Regions from separate parts of the Brucella anthropi ATCC 49188 genome, predicted to be linked through region 1. Evidence: predicted binding sites of a transcription regulator. Region 1 holds the regulator's gene; each other region holds the start of a gene.

Region 1 (3,673 bases):
AACGCCGCTAAGGGTGACGTCATTGGCGCTGCGCGTCTGGCTGGCATCATGGCGGCTAAAAAGACCGCCGATCTGATTCCCCTCTGCCATCCACTGATGTTGACCAAAGTAGCCGTCGAAATCGAGCCGGATCAGACATTGCCCGGTTTGCGCGTTCGTGCGCTGGCCAAGCTCAAGGGGCGCACCGGCGTGGAAATGGAAGCCCTCACCGCCGTTTCTGTTACATGTCTTACGATCTATGACATGGCCAAAGCCGTCGACAAACATATGGAGATCGGCGGTATCCGCGTTACCGAAAAGGGCGGCGGCAAATCAGGTGACTGGAAAGCATAAACCGCTAGACTTTGCTCTGGATCAACTCATCTGGACAGATTCTGTGGTCTAGACGGGTCAACAATTCAGTTCGAGAGGAAACGCCATGTCCCTTCTCCCGGTCGATGAAGCACTGGCCCGCATCCTGAAATCCGCAGAACCGCACGGTAAAGAGCAGGTCGCTTTGTCAGATGCAGGTGGGCGCGTGGTTGCAACACCTGTTTTGGCACATTTTCTGCAGCCGCCGTTCGACGGATCGGCCATGGACGGTTACGCCCTGATCGCGCCAGACAACATCTCTTATCCCGTCGAGTTCGACATCATCGGCGAATCGGCAGCGGGCAATCGCTTCGAAGGTGAACCGGGAATTGGTCAGGCGGTCCGGATTTTCACCGGCGCGCCACTGCCCAAAGGCACGGATACGATCGTTATTCAGGAACACACTGAGCGCTCGGATAACCGGCTAACCGTTCACGAAGGCATAGAACCGGGACGACATATACGCCGCGCAGGCCTCGATTTTTCACCCGATAACATCGTCATTCCGAGCGGGCGGGCGCTGGATGCTGCGGCCCTGTCGCTGGCAGCGGCCAGTGGCAATGCGAGAATCGACGTCTTTCAAAAGCCCAAAATAGCAATCATTGCGACCGGCGATGAGCTGGTTCCGCCGGGGGAAACACCCGGAAAAGACCAGATTGTTGCATCGAACAGCGTTGGAATCGCCGAGATAGTAAGGCGAGCCGGCGGAGCGCCACATGATAAAGGGATCATTCCGGATGATCCTGCCAAAATCGAACGGGCAATAGCAGACAGCCTGCAAAGCGGCATCGACATTCTGGTAACGATCGGTGGCGCTTCCGTCGGTGACCGGGATTTTGTGCATGGAGCACTGCAGAAACAGGGCGTCAATCTCGACTTCTGGAAGATCGCCATGCGGCCCGGCAAGCCCCTGATGTATGGGCGCATCGAAGTGAACGGCAAGATCGTGCATGTCATCGGCCTACCGGGCAATCCCGTTTCGAGCTTGGTATGCAGCCTCGTTTTTCTCCGTCCGCTCGTCGCCAAGCTTGCCGGAACGAACCTCGATGCCGATATCCGACCTGCAAAGCTGGGCACTGACCTGCCTGCGAATGACCACCGCCGCGATTATATCCGGGCCACAATCGAATCAAACCCTGACGGAACGCTGACCGCAAAGCCGTTTCCGGTCCAAGATTCGTCCATGCTTTCAGCTCTCGTCGGTTCAAAAGCGCTTCTCATCAGGGATGAAAACGCTCCTGCTGCCACTGTTGGCGATGATTGTCGCGTTCTCATGCTATAGATCGAGCGCAATTCTCGCCCTCACTAAAGCTTGAGAAAACAGACCTAAGTCATAATAAAATATATGTTATTCGAAGCAGCATCTGACATGCCGTGCCCGTGATGGTCTTGCCCTGAAATATTCCGTTCAATCTCACCCTGAGCGTTAATGGTTTTAAAACCATTGCAGAACAAGACTGGAACATATAGTGTTCGTTCTGGTTTTGTTTTTCTCGATTCTTGGCCGGGAGGGTGTCGCGCATGTTAACCCGTAAACAGCACGAGCTTCTGCTGTTCATTCATGAACGTCTAAAAGAAACGGGCATTCCCCCGTCTTTCGATGAAATGAAGGAAGCGCTCGATCTGGCTTCAAAATCGGGTATCCATCGTCTGATCACCGCCCTTGAGGAGCGTGGATTTATTCGCCGTCTGCCGAACAGGGCGCGTGCGCTTGAGGTGTTACGTCTGCCGGATTCCATCGCTCCGGGCCTCAACGCACAAAAGAAGTTCGCTCCCAGCGTTATCGAAGGCAGCTTGGGCAAAACACCTCCGCCACCGGCACGCCCCGCTCCCGTGGCTACCAATGACGACACGTCTGGAACTGTATCCGTACCGGTCATGGGGCGAATTGCTGCGGGTGTACCGATTTCAGCAATCCAGAATCAAACACACTCCCTCAGCCTTCCGCCCGAAATGATCGGTGCGGGCGAGCATTACGCGCTTGAGGTCAGAGGTGATTCAATGATCGACGCCGGCATTTTTGATGGTGACACCGTCATCATTAAACGCGGTGATTCCGCAAACCCTGGCGAAATCGTGGTGGCACTTGTCGATGACGAGGAAGCGACTTTGAAGCGCTTTCGCCGCAAGGGTGCATCCATCGCTTTGGAAGCCGCAAACCCGGCATACGAAACCAGAATATTTGGCCCGGATCGCGTTCGTGTGCAGGGCAAGCTTGTGGGCCTGATCCGCCGCTACTAGATCGTAGTGTAGCCGGCTTTGGAGATAAGCTCCGAGTTCAAACAATGGGGCGGTTCCAGTTAAGAACAGAAACGTGGAACCATTCTTTATTTAGTTGCAGCGCGTTGGTTCATCGCTAACACCTGATGAACAAACTCCGGCATTTTGAGCGGAGTGGGATTTTGGTTTGTACTCGCGCTCGGACAAGCCACGTGCTGGACGCGAATGGATGCGGTGCAAATGCCAAGGACGACTTGGCGCATCAATTGCATAGGTAATTCGGTCCTCCGGCTGCAATTCAGATGTTTGCTGGCTCATCTCGGGCTTTGCGACGTCGTAGGTGTCGCCCGATATAGCCTTGAGAGATCGATTTTTATCTGGCCTTTCTCCGAGCCTGATCTCGACGGCTCCCTTTAGCGCCAGTTCCTGTTTGCTGATACTCAGGATAGTGGAACGTCCGCACGCCGGATCTTTGCCGGAAACGGCGAGAATAACCACATCGCCGATGTTGCAGGCTATTTCCAGCATCGCGACATCTGCGGTGTAGGCTAGTGTACGACCATCACGCAGACTGATCGTGCAAAGTCCATCTTCGCATTCGAACCCGTCCCCATCAGTTCGCTTTTTGTTTTTGCCGGATGGCGGCGCGATGAACTCTTCCACCAGATAAGCGGTTTTCCAATTGTCGATTGTGAACTGTGACTGTCGGCTTCGATTGACTGCGAACTTCCCGTCTGCGAGCCGAACACCCACCAGTTTGGCATCTTCCGAGATCACGATGTCAGGAAAAGGCTCCCTGACGAAAACGGCAAACCCCAGAACGATGAAGGGCAGCGCCAGCGCCTTCAATCTGGTCGACAGAACAATAACCAGAACGAGCGCAATGGCCCAGAGAACGATAGTGAGTGCGGGCATGGCTCCAGGATTGCCATCTGGTGACCACTTTGCAACAAAGGCAGCAATGTGCCTGACTGCAAAAATACCCCAGCCCATTATCTGCAAAGGTACCCAGTCCAGTTGCAATGGCATCAGTACAAGACCAAAGACGGCAAACGGCATCACGAGAAGAGCTATTACAGGCTCAGCGAGGACATTTCCTACC
Region 2 (3,673 bases), 170 kb from region 1:
CGCATTATCACGCTGATGCAGGCCGATGGATGGTTCATCCAGCACGTAAAGCACGCCGGTCAGGCCGGAACCGATCTGCGAGGCAAGACGGATACGCTGGCTTTCACCGCCCGACAGCGTGCCGGAATTGCGCGCCAGCGTCAGATAGTCGAGGCCGACATCATTGAGGAACTGCAGGCGCTCCCGGATTTCCTTGAGGATGCGGGCGGCAATCTCGCGCTGCTTGTCGTTAAAGCTGCTATCAATGTCGCGGAACCAGGCGTCGGCCTTGCGGATCGACATTTCCGTGATCTCGCCAACATGCTTCATGCCAACCTTGACCGCAAGCGCTTCCGGCTTCAGGCGGTAGCCGTTACAGGAAGGGCAGGGGGTCGAGGCCATGAAGCGCTCGATATCTTCGCGCGACCAGGCGGAATCGGTCTCTTTCCAACGGCGTTCCAGATTGGGGATCACGCCCTCAAAAGGCTTCGTCGTCTGGTAGGAACGCAGGCCGTCATCATACTGGAAGGTGATTTCCTTGCCCTTGGTGCCATAGAGAATGGCCTGCTGGGCTTCTTCCGAAAGATCAACCCAGCGCGCACCGATCTTGAAGCCATAGGCTTTGCCAAGCGCTTCCAGCGTCTGATTGTAATAGGGCGACGAAGACCGCGCCCATGGGGCAATCGCGCCGTCCTTCAACACTGCCGTTTCGTCGGGAACGATCAGGTTCGGATCAATGGCCTGCTGCGTGCCGAGACCATCACAGGTCGGGCAGGCGCCGAACGGGTTGTTGAATGAGAACAGGCGCGGTTCGATTTCTGGGATGGTGAAACCGGAAACCGGGCAGGCAAACTTTTCCGAAAACAGAATGCGCTCATGCGTTTCGTTGGCCGACTTGTTGGCAGCACCACCTTCAGCCGTTTCTTCAGGCGGCAGCGGCTTGTCAGCAAACTCGGCGACGGCCAGACCTTCAGCAAGCTTGAGGCATGTTTCAAGACTGTCGGCGAGGCGGGTCGACAGGTCAGGCCGCACCACGACACGGTCCACCACAACATCGATGTCGTGCTTGTATTTCTTGTCCAGCGCCGGAACGTCGGCGATTTCATAGAAGGTGCCGTCCACCTTGACGCGCTGAAAGCCCTTCTTCTGAAGCTCTGCCAGCTCCTTCTTGTACTCGCCCTTGCGGCCACGAACGATGGGCGCGAGGATATAAAGGCGCGTGCCTTCTTCCAGCGCCATGACCCGATCAACCATCTGGCTAACGGTCTGGCTCTCAATGGGAAGGCCGGTCGCAGGCGAATAGGGCACACCCACGCGCGCAAAGAGCAGGCGCATATAGTCGTAGATTTCGGTGACGGTGCCGACCGTCGAACGCGGATTGCGGCTCGTCGTCTTCTGCTCGATGGAAATGGCAGGAGAGAGGCCGTCGATCTGGTCGACATCCGGCTTTTGCATCATTTCGAGGAACTGGCGCGCATAGGCCGAAAGACTTTCGACATAACGGCGCTGGCCTTCCGCATAGATCGTATCAAAGGCAAGCGAGGATTTGCCCGAGCCGGAAAGCCCCGTCATCACGATCAGCTTGTCGCGAGGCAGATCGAGATCGACATTTTTCAGATTGTGTTCGCGCGCGCCACGTATGGAAATGAATTTCTGATCGCTCATTCCGCGTCCTGCCTGCTCATGATGCCATGGATAACGGGCGCCGAATGGTAAAACACGTCGCGCCGGTGTCTAATATGGGGTGAAACCCTCCAATAAGAAGGGGGCTCCGGTCATTCATCGGTGCACTCTTATCATTAGAACAAATATCGAACAACCAGCCTTCTGATAGGCGATACGAAATGTGAACGCAAGAGCGTTGACTGTCACTCCTGACAGGAGCAGACTACCCTTACTCGCTGATAGCGGAGAGGTGCCGCGGTGGGATGACACGGCATCGGCAAGAGGTCCGCAGGAGGCGGGGAGACCCAGTAGGGAGGTTAAGGAGCATGAGTCCACCTGACTACAGTGCCTAGCTTTCACAGAGATGAAAGCACAATCCGTTTCGGTTGCGGCAGCATCTTTTCGCAAGGAATGATGCCTCGTTGATCGAAAGTGTGATTGCCGACAATTTGAATTTGCGCGGAATGCAAATGGCCGTGCGCCTTTGTGATCCGAAAAGACCTGCCGACGAATTAATGTCGACACATGAGCATTGCTCAAACCCCAAGCCCTGCGCGCCAAAGATACAGTGAGCGGCAGGGCTTTTCCTTGGAAGCTGATCCCGTTTGCCAAGCGCAGGCAGCTATTGCTTTATGAAGGTTGTCGGCAAGGCTGTTTTGAAATTAAGGCAGATGCAGTTTCAGCCCCTGAAATGAGGCAAACTGCATTATCAGCGCGGTAAACGGTGCAAAAACCCACTGAAATTTATGGCGAACGCAAGGCTTTTTAATGTCGGAAGGTTGCATTTTGAACAAAACAAGAACATAAACTCTGTGGACATTGAAGAATTCACCGGCCCGGATTGAGCACGCTTTGAGCCAGTCCTGTAAGGTGAACATATGAGTTTCTGGTGATGGCGCATTGTTGCGCCTGATCTTTCATTTGAAAAGTGCCTCTTGTCCGCGCGAAGCAGTGCGGAAAGAGTGTGCATGCAAGACCCGGAGTAATTTTCGATGGCTGGTAGCGTCAATAAAGTCATTCTGGTCGGCAATCTTGGTGCCGATCCGGAAATTCGTCGTCTGAATTCCGGCGACGTGGTTGCCAATCTGCGCATTGCAACGTCGGAAAGCTGGCGCGATCGCCAGAGCGGCGAACGCAAGGACCGCACCGAATGGCACAGCGTTGTCATCTTCAATGAGAACCTCGCCAAGGTTGCGGAACAATATCTGAAGAAGGGTGCCAAGGTTTACATCGAAGGCGCGCTCCAGACCCGCAAGTGGCAGGATCAGAACGGCAATGACCGTTATTCGACGGAAGTCGTGCTGCAGAAGTTCCGTGGTGAACTGCAGATGCTCGATAGCCGTGGTGAAGGCGGCGGTGAAGGCCGTTCGTTCGGCGGCGGTGGCGGCAACCGTAACCAGATGTCTGACTATTCCGGTGGCGGCGGTGATTTCGGCTCGTCCGGCCCATCCAATCAGGGTGGCGGCAGCGGTGGCTTCTCGCGCGATCTGGACGACGAAATTCCGTTCTGAGAACGGATATAATCCAGTTTATAAGTTAAATTTGATAAGGCGCTGTTTTACAGCGCTTTTTCTATTGGATCATACTTCCAATTCTCTAGGAAGCATGATGTCTGATTGCAAGTTCGTCAGCGCGACTTGCCCTCAGATGTAATCTGCTCACCGTCCTCTTTGGTGAATGATGCGACGGGGTTTTCCAGAAGCGGCAGAACCAGCTCAGAGGGACGGCAAAGCCTGGTGCCGCGCGGCGTTTCGACGATGGGCCGGTTGATCAGAATCGGATGAGCCATCATGAAATCGATCAGCTCGTCATCAGTCCATTTCGGATCGGACAGCCCGAGTTCGGCATAGGGTGTACCTTTCTCGCGCAATAGTTCGCGTGGTGTCATGTTCATTGCCGCCAGCAGACCGAGCAGACGTTCCCGCGTGGGTGGATTCTGCACATATTCGATGATGACGGGCTCTTTGCCACTGGCACGGATCATTGCCAGTGTATTACGCGAGGTGCCGCATTTTGGATTATGAAAAAT
Region 3 (3,673 bases), on a different replicon from region 1:
GCCGAGTCACCCTCGACGATGAACAGTTCCGCTCCGGCTGCGGCATTCTGCGTGCAATCGGCAAGTTTGCCGGGCAGGCGTAGTTTGCGCGTTGCGCTCTTGCGAACGGTTTCTTTTTCCTGACGGCGACGCAAGCGCTCGTCGGCGCGGTCGATCACCCATTCCAGCAGGCGAGATGCTTCCTGCGGAGAGGCCGTGAGCCAATGATCGAATGGATCACGGATCGCATTCTCTACGATGCGCTGTGCCTCGACCGTGGCAAGCTTGTCCTTGGTCTGGCCGACAAATTCCGGCTCGCGAATGAAAACCGACAGCATTCCCGCAGCCGACACCATCACGTCATCGGTGGTTATGATCGAAGCGCGTTTGTTGTTGGTCAGTTCCGCATAGGCTTTCAGCCCTCGCGTCAAGGCAATACGCAAACCTGCTTCATGTGTGCCACCATCGCCGGTCGGGATAGTGTTACAATAGGAGTGGACGAAACCATCCCCACCAAACCACGAAACGGCCCATTCGACGGCGCCGTGGCCACCTTGCTTTTCGGTCTTGCCAGCGAAAATCTCGCGCGTGACCTGATGTTCCTTGCCGAGCGATGCCTCAAGATAGTCCTTCAGACCGCCGGGAAAGTGGAACACGGCCTTTTCAGGTGTTTCCTTCTTTGGGTCGAGCAGGGAGGGATCGCAGTTCCAGCGGATTTCAACTCCGCCGAACAGATAGGCTTTCGACCGCGCCATGCGATAAAGACGATGCGGATCGAACTGCGCTGTTTTGCCGAAAATATCAGGGTCTGGATGGAAACGGACGCGGGTGCCGCGACGATTATGCACTTCGCCGAGTTCTTCCAGCCCGCCCTGCGGAATACCCCGCGAGAAACGCTGGCGATAAAGACGGCGATTGCGCGCGACTTCCACTTCCAGCATGTCAGAAAGGGCATTCACCACAGAAACACCGACGCCGTGCAGACCGCCTGACGTTTCATAAGCCTTGCCGTCGAACTTGCCGCCTGCGTGTAGCTTGGTCATGATGACTTCGAGCGTGGACTTTCCGGGAACCTGGGGATGTTCATCCACAGGAATGCCACGTCCGTTGTCCGAAACCGTTACAAACCCATCGGCATCGAAGCTCACTTCGATGAAATTGGCATGCCCCGCGACAGCTTCGTCCATCGAGTTGTCGATGACTTCAGCGAAGAGATGATGCAGCGCCTTTTCGTCCGTGCCGCCGATATACATGCCGGGACGCAGGCGCACCGGCTCCAGTCCTTCCAGAACGCGGATGGATGATGCGTTATAGTCGTCGCTTGCCGATGAAGCAGGTGGTGCCTTGGCCGTTACCGGCTTTGGAACAGAGAGCGACGGCGCTGCCATCGGCTGCGCCACAGGTTTTTCGCTGGGTTTCTCCCCTTGGCGCCCCTGTTCTTGTTCCCGTTCTCGGGCCCGGGCATTGTTGACCACTCTCGAGAAGAGATCGTTGCTATCGTCCATCTGTTCCGAAAAGCTCTCTATCTGAATTTCAGGAGGTCTTTGCCGAGCCTGCTCGCCATCGACCGGAAAATACTGTTCGCGAATCAACTGAATGATGCCATGCGCGCTCACGAAAGGCGACTAAAGTTCGCCTTACGTTCCGTTTTCGCACGGCTTTTTCAAAGGGTTTTGTTCAGAACGGAACTGATTTGCACCAGAAAGAAGGCGAAAGTCAAACAAGCAGGACATTTCCGATCAAATTGGATGGAAACGCTGCAGTAGTTGGCATAGAGCGATAGCGGGGAATATTCAGAATACCGAGAGTTTGAAATGCAAAACAGCGCGACAAGCGGCATGGAAGCGCACGTAAAGGGCATGGCGATCATGGTGCTCTCGGTGCTTTTGCTGCCGCTGATGGATGCCATCGGCAAATGGCTCGCCATGGTGGATAATATGCCTCCTGCCACTGTCACCTTCATGCGTTTTTTCATTCAATGCTGGCTGATGTTCTTTATCCTGCTCATCGTTGGTGGTTTCGCCGCGCTGCGAACACAATATCTGGCAGGCAACCTCATTCGCGGCGCGTTGATGGGGTTTGGTGGGCTCTGCTTCTTCACGGCGGTCAAATATATGCCGCTGGCCGATGCTATGGCCGTCTTCTTCGCCGAGCCGCTTATTCTGACGCTCTTTTCGGCCATTTTCCTAAAGGAAAAAGTGGGCTGGAGAAGATTCAGCGCGGTGGGCATCGGTCTCATCGGCACGATGATCGTGATCCAGCCGAGTTTCGAGATTTTCGGCGCCGTCTCGCTTCTGCCGCTGGCGACAGCCGTAACCTTTGCCATCTACCTGATCCTGAACCGAAAATATGGTGCGAAGGAAAGCCCGCTCGTCATGCAGTTCTATGCGGGTGTGGGCGGGTGGATGCTCGCCGGCGTTGTCATGATCTTTGGAACCGTGGCGGGGCTTGGTGATCTGAGTTTCGGCCTGCCGCACGGCATCCAGCCATGGTTGCTCCTGCTGCTTCTGGGCACGATCGGCACGGTCAGCCATCTGATGGTCGTGCAGGCGTTCAAGCTGGCACCAGCCTCAATGCTGGCACCGTTCCAGTATCTGGAAATAGTCAATGCCGTTCTCGTTGGCCTGATCGTGTTCGGCGATTTCCCGACACCGTCGAAATGGTGCGGCATCGCGATCATCGTCGGATCAGGATTCTATGTCTTCATGCGTGAGCGCCGTGTGAAAGTCGACGCCGTGGTCTGAGGCAGAGCTAGAGCGGTTCCAGTTAAAACGGAATCGTGGGACCGCTCTATCTTTTTATTTTATGCATTATCCAACGCAAAACCGCTTCGCACTTTTGCTGGAAATGCTCTATTTCAGCTGACGGGCTCCGAAGACCGTCTCGAACGCTCTTCCCAAAGCGACGTCCATGTCGCCCATTGTTACCGGCAATCCAAGGTCTACAAGGCTGGTAACGCCATGTTCCGAGATTCCGCAAGGAACGATGCCGGAATAATGGCTGAGATCGGGTTCGACATTGATGGCTATGCCGTGAAAGCTCACCCAGCGACGCAGGCGGATGCCTATGGCTGCGATCTTGTCTTCGCACATGCTGCCACTGGCAAGGCGCGGTTTTTCAGGGCGTGTAACCCATACGCCGACACGATCCTCGCGACGTTCACCTTTGATATTGAATTCGGCCAGGCTCTCGATGATCCACTGCTCAAGAGCGGTCACGAAGGCGCGCACGTCCTCGCGGCGGCGTTTCAGGTCAAGCATCACATAGGCGACGCGCTGGCCGGGTCCGTGATAGGTATATTCACCGCCGCGTCCCGTGTTGAACACCGGAAGACTATCGGGGATCAGGAGGTCGCCCGCGTTGGCGCTCGTCCCCGCAGTGTAAAGCGAGGGATGTTCCACAAGCCAAACAAGTTCGTTTGCGGTGCCTTCCCGAATGGCCTGAACACGTGCTTCCATGAAGGCGAGGGCCTCCTCATAGTCCGTCAGCCCTTCGGCAACGATCCAATCGACTGGCGGCGCATCCGCCGGAACCGGCAGGAAATGGACCTCCAGCGCATCGCGTTCGCGCGGCTTTTGTGAAGCTGTCTCGAAAATGGGGAAGGCGGAATTATTCGTCATGATGGCAGCATATGGCGGTTTTGCAGCGCAACCGCCAGATGGCAAAATGCCTCCCCGATCAATGAATCGCGAGC
Region 4 (3,673 bases), 950 kb from region 1:
GAGGTTATTCTCGGACAGGTGTTGACGGCAGGCGAGGGCCAGAACCCTGCGCGGCAGGCGGCGATGGATGCCGGTTGCCCGAAAGAGACGACAGCCTTCTCGATCAACCAGCTATGCGGTTCCGGTTTGCGAGCGGTTGCGCTCGGCATGCAGCAGATTCTTTCCGGCGATGCCAAGATCATCGTGGCAGGCGGTCAGGAATCCATGTCCATGGCGCCGCATTGCGCGCATTTACGGTCCGGCGTGAAGATGGGCGACTTCAAGATGGTCGATACCATGCTGAAGGACGGCCTGATTGATGCCTTTCATGGCTATCATATGGGGATCACTGCCGAGAATATCGCCAGCCAGTGGCAGTTGACCCGCGCCGATCAGGACGAGTTCGCACTTGCTTCCCAGCAGAAGGCAGAGGCGGCACAGAATGCGGGCAGGTTCGAGGATGAAATTGTTCCGTTCACTGTAAAGGGTCGCAAGGGCGATATCGTCATTTCGGCGGATGAATATATCCGTCCCGGCACGACGATTGAGGCATTGACCAAGTTGAAGCCCGCTTTCGACAAGGAGGGGACGGTTACTGCAGGCAACGCATCCGGGATTAACGATGGTGCTGCGGCTGTCGTGCTGATGGATGCGGATGAAGCCACCAAGCGTGGTGTGAAGCCGCTTGCGCGCATCGTTTCCTGGGCAACGGCTGGCGTCGATCCTTCGATCATGGGAACAGGCCCGATTCCGGCGACGAAGAAGGCGCTGGAAAAGGCAGGCTGGAGCGTCGGCGATCTCGATCTGGTCGAAGCCAACGAAGCCTTTGCAGCACAGTCCTGTGCTGTTGTGCGTGATCTTGGTCTCAACCCCCATATCGTCAACGTCAATGGCGGAGCAATCGCGATCGGTCATCCGATCGGCGCATCAGGCGCACGCGTTCTGACGACGCTGCTTTACGAAATGCAGCGCCGCGATGCCAAGCGCGGTCTGGCGACACTTTGCATCGGCGGCGGCATGGGCGTTGCCTTGTGCGTCGAGCGCGACTGACCTTCTCCTTCACTGGAACAGAGGCGGACGGAGATTTGGCTCCGTCCGCCTTTTTGTTTCCGCAATGAGACGTTTGAAATCGCTGGCGTCGGTATGGTGGCTTTGTCAGAAAGTTAACGCGAAACCGATGAGACGGTGCTCAAAGTCTGTTTAATACTGGTTTTCTATGGCGCATTGCGATCACGGACTACCAGATGTGGTGAGAACAAACGGAGAAACTTTGCAGATCAGCGATTCGTCGCCGATTCGTTCCGGCTTTGGCCTGAAGGTTAACGAGAATCGAGTTTCCATCCGCTTCGGCATTAACGAACTATCAGTAATCATTAAGATTTTCTGAAGAATTGCATTGTAATCGGAACAGCCTGTTGACAGGTTTTGCCAAAAGTTAACGGCGGTGTTGTTCCGCGTCGGGAGAACGAGGAAAAGCGGAACATCCGATTCATTATGTTGTGGGGTTTTGTGTTAGGCTTACTATATGTTGCCGTGAACAAAAGGCGAAGCTCTCTGAGTCAGCGATTCGTCGCCGATTCGTTCCAGAGTCGTTCCAATCGTTAATCGACAAGTTATTGACCGGCTGCAGATCGGTCGCCGAAAGGTTGGCAACTCGTCCATACTGAAACTTAACAGGAGCGCTTTCGGTGCAGGTCGTATAGTGCTATCGCAAGAACCAGCATCCAGCCCGTGACGGGCGCTTGTACCGGGAATCCGATTATTGGCATGAACCAACTCCCTGCCCATGATTTGCCGCTGACCTTGAGTGGCCGCGATGTGACTGCGGTACTTGGGCCGACCAATACCGGCAAAACGCATCTGGCCATCGAACGCATGCTGTCGCATGGAAGCGGGATGATCGGCCTGCCGCTGCGCCTTCTGGCGCGCGAGGTCTATAACCGCGTGGTGGAACGGGTCGGGGCGGCCAATGTCGCGCTGGTCACGGGTGAGGAAAAGATCGTGCCGCCTGGCGCGCGCTATTCCGTCTGCACGGTCGAGGCCATGCCGCGCCGCACTGATGTGGCTTTTGTGGCTATCGATGAAGTGCAGCTCGCCGGTGATCTGGAACGCGGGCATATATTCACCGACCGCATCCTGCATTTGCGGGGACGGCAGGAGACGCTCCTGCTTGGCGCTGGGACGATGCGCGGCATTCTGGAAAAGCTCTTGCGCGGCATCAATGTGGTAACGCGTCCGCGCCTGTCGCATCTGGCCTATGCTGGGGCCAAGAAGATTACCCGCCTGCCGAACCGTTCCGCCATTGTCGCCTTTTCTGCCGACGAGGTTTATGCGATTGCTGAACTGATCCGCCGCCAGCGCGGTGGTGCTGCGGTGGTCATGGGCGCGCTCAGTCCGCGCACGCGCAATGCGCAGGTAGAGCTTTACCAGTCGGGTGACGTCGATTTTCTGGTGGCGACCGATGCCATCGGCATGGGGCTCAATCTGGATGTTGACCATGTCGCCTTTGCGCAGAACCGCAAATTCGACGGTTATCAGTTCCGCGATCTGACGCCTGCCGAAGTTGGGCAGATAGCCGGGCGCGCTGGACGTCATCTGCGTGACGGCACATTCGGTGTGACCGGGCAGGTGCATCCATTCGACGAAGAACTGGTCGAACGGGTGGAAGCGCATAATTTCGATCCGGTGAAAGTTCTGCAGTGGCGCACGGCGCGTTTCGACTTTTCATCGCTCGATTCTCTGCGGTATTCTCTGGAAACGCCCGCACCGATTGAAGGATTGGCCAAGGCTTTGCCTGCCGTTGATCAACAAGCGCTTGAAAATTTGTCGAAAGACGAAGAGATTGTGCGGCTCGCCAAGACACCGGCACGCATCGAGCTTTTGTGGGACGCCTGCGCGCTGCCCGATTATCGCAAGATCGCGCCGGCGCAGCATGCCGATATCATTGCAACCATCTACCAGGATCTTGTCCGCCGAGGGAGCGTCGATGAAGATTATATGAGCGAACAGGTGCGCCGCGCCGATAGCACAGAGGGGGAAATTGACACCCTGTCGCATCGTGTGGCGCAAATTCGAACCTGGACTTTTGTGTCGCACAGGCCGGGATGGCTTGCCGATCCGACACACTGGCAGGAAAAGACGCGCGAAATTGAGGACAGATTGTCCGACGCGCTGCATGAAAGGTTGACGAAACGCTTTGTAGACCGCAGGACAAGCGTGCTTATGAGGCGCCTGAGAGAGAATGCCATGCTTGAAGCAGAAATCAGCCCGGCCGGAGACGTGATTGTCGAAGGCCACAATGTCGGGCAACTGGAAGGATTCCGTTTTACCGCTGACGTTCAGGCCGAGGGGCCGGACGCCAAGGCGGTGAAGTCGGCTGCACAAAAGGCGCTGGCCGCCGAGTTCGAACGTCGCGCGGAGCGCTTTGCTGCCGCGCCGAATGGCGATTTCGCGCTGGGCTCGGACGGCGTTATGCGCTGGGTTGGTGCAACGGTCGCAACGCTGGTTGCGGGCGATGACCTGCTGAAGCCGCGCGCGGTGATCCTGGCCGACGAACAGCTTACCGGAGCGGCGCGTGACAAGGTTGCCGCGCGTATTGAACGTTTCGTCGCTCATCATATCGAAACCATTCTGAAGCCGCTCACCGATCTGGCTGCCGCCGATGCTCTGACCGGCATGACCCGCGGTCTTGCAT

The links. Region 1 encodes LexA, which represses DNA repair genes until DNA is damaged. Its sites were predicted from a motif close to TGTTCNNNNTGTGTTCNG; they were not measured.
Region 2: a site for LexA is predicted at 1,780-1,797, ahead of uvrA (excinuclease ABC subunit UvrA). Genes of this name have one in related genera too.
Region 3: a site for LexA is predicted at 1,609-1,626, ahead of parE (DNA topoisomerase IV subunit B). Genes of this name have one in related genera too.
Region 4: a site for LexA is predicted at 1,559-1,576, ahead of OANT_RS05845 (helicase-related protein). Genes of this name have one in related genera too.

Annotation. Positions count from the first base shown of each region.
Region 1 is NC_009667.1:2,138,295-2,141,967, reverse strand. Features, by position in the region: gene moaC (cyclic pyranopterin monophosphate synthase MoaC) at 1-333, shown strand, start outside; gene OANT_RS10620 (molybdopterin molybdotransferase MoeA) at 419-1,633, shown strand; gene lexA (transcriptional repressor LexA) at 1,873-2,592, shown strand; gene OANT_RS10605 (ComEC/Rec2 family competence protein) at 2,683-3,673, opposite strand, start outside.
Region 2 is NC_009667.1:2,309,084-2,312,756, reverse strand. Features, by position in the region: gene uvrA (excinuclease ABC subunit UvrA) at 1-1,644, opposite strand, end outside; gene ssb (single-stranded DNA-binding protein) at 2,637-3,155, shown strand; gene arsC (arsenate reductase (glutaredoxin)) at 3,272-3,673, opposite strand, start outside.
Region 3 is NC_009668.1:1,041,204-1,044,876, reverse strand. Features, by position in the region: gene parE (DNA topoisomerase IV subunit B) at 1-1,484, opposite strand, end outside; gene OANT_RS18890 (DMT family transporter) at 1,794-2,723, shown strand; gene lipB (lipoyl(octanoyl) transferase LipB) at 2,832-3,599, opposite strand; gene OANT_RS18880 (GGDEF domain-containing protein) at 3,658-3,673, opposite strand, start outside.
Region 4 is NC_009667.1:1,187,279-1,190,951, forward strand. Features, by position in the region: gene OANT_RS05840 (acetyl-CoA C-acetyltransferase) at 1-1,029, shown strand, start outside; gene OANT_RS05845 (helicase-related protein) at 1,747-3,673, shown strand, end outside.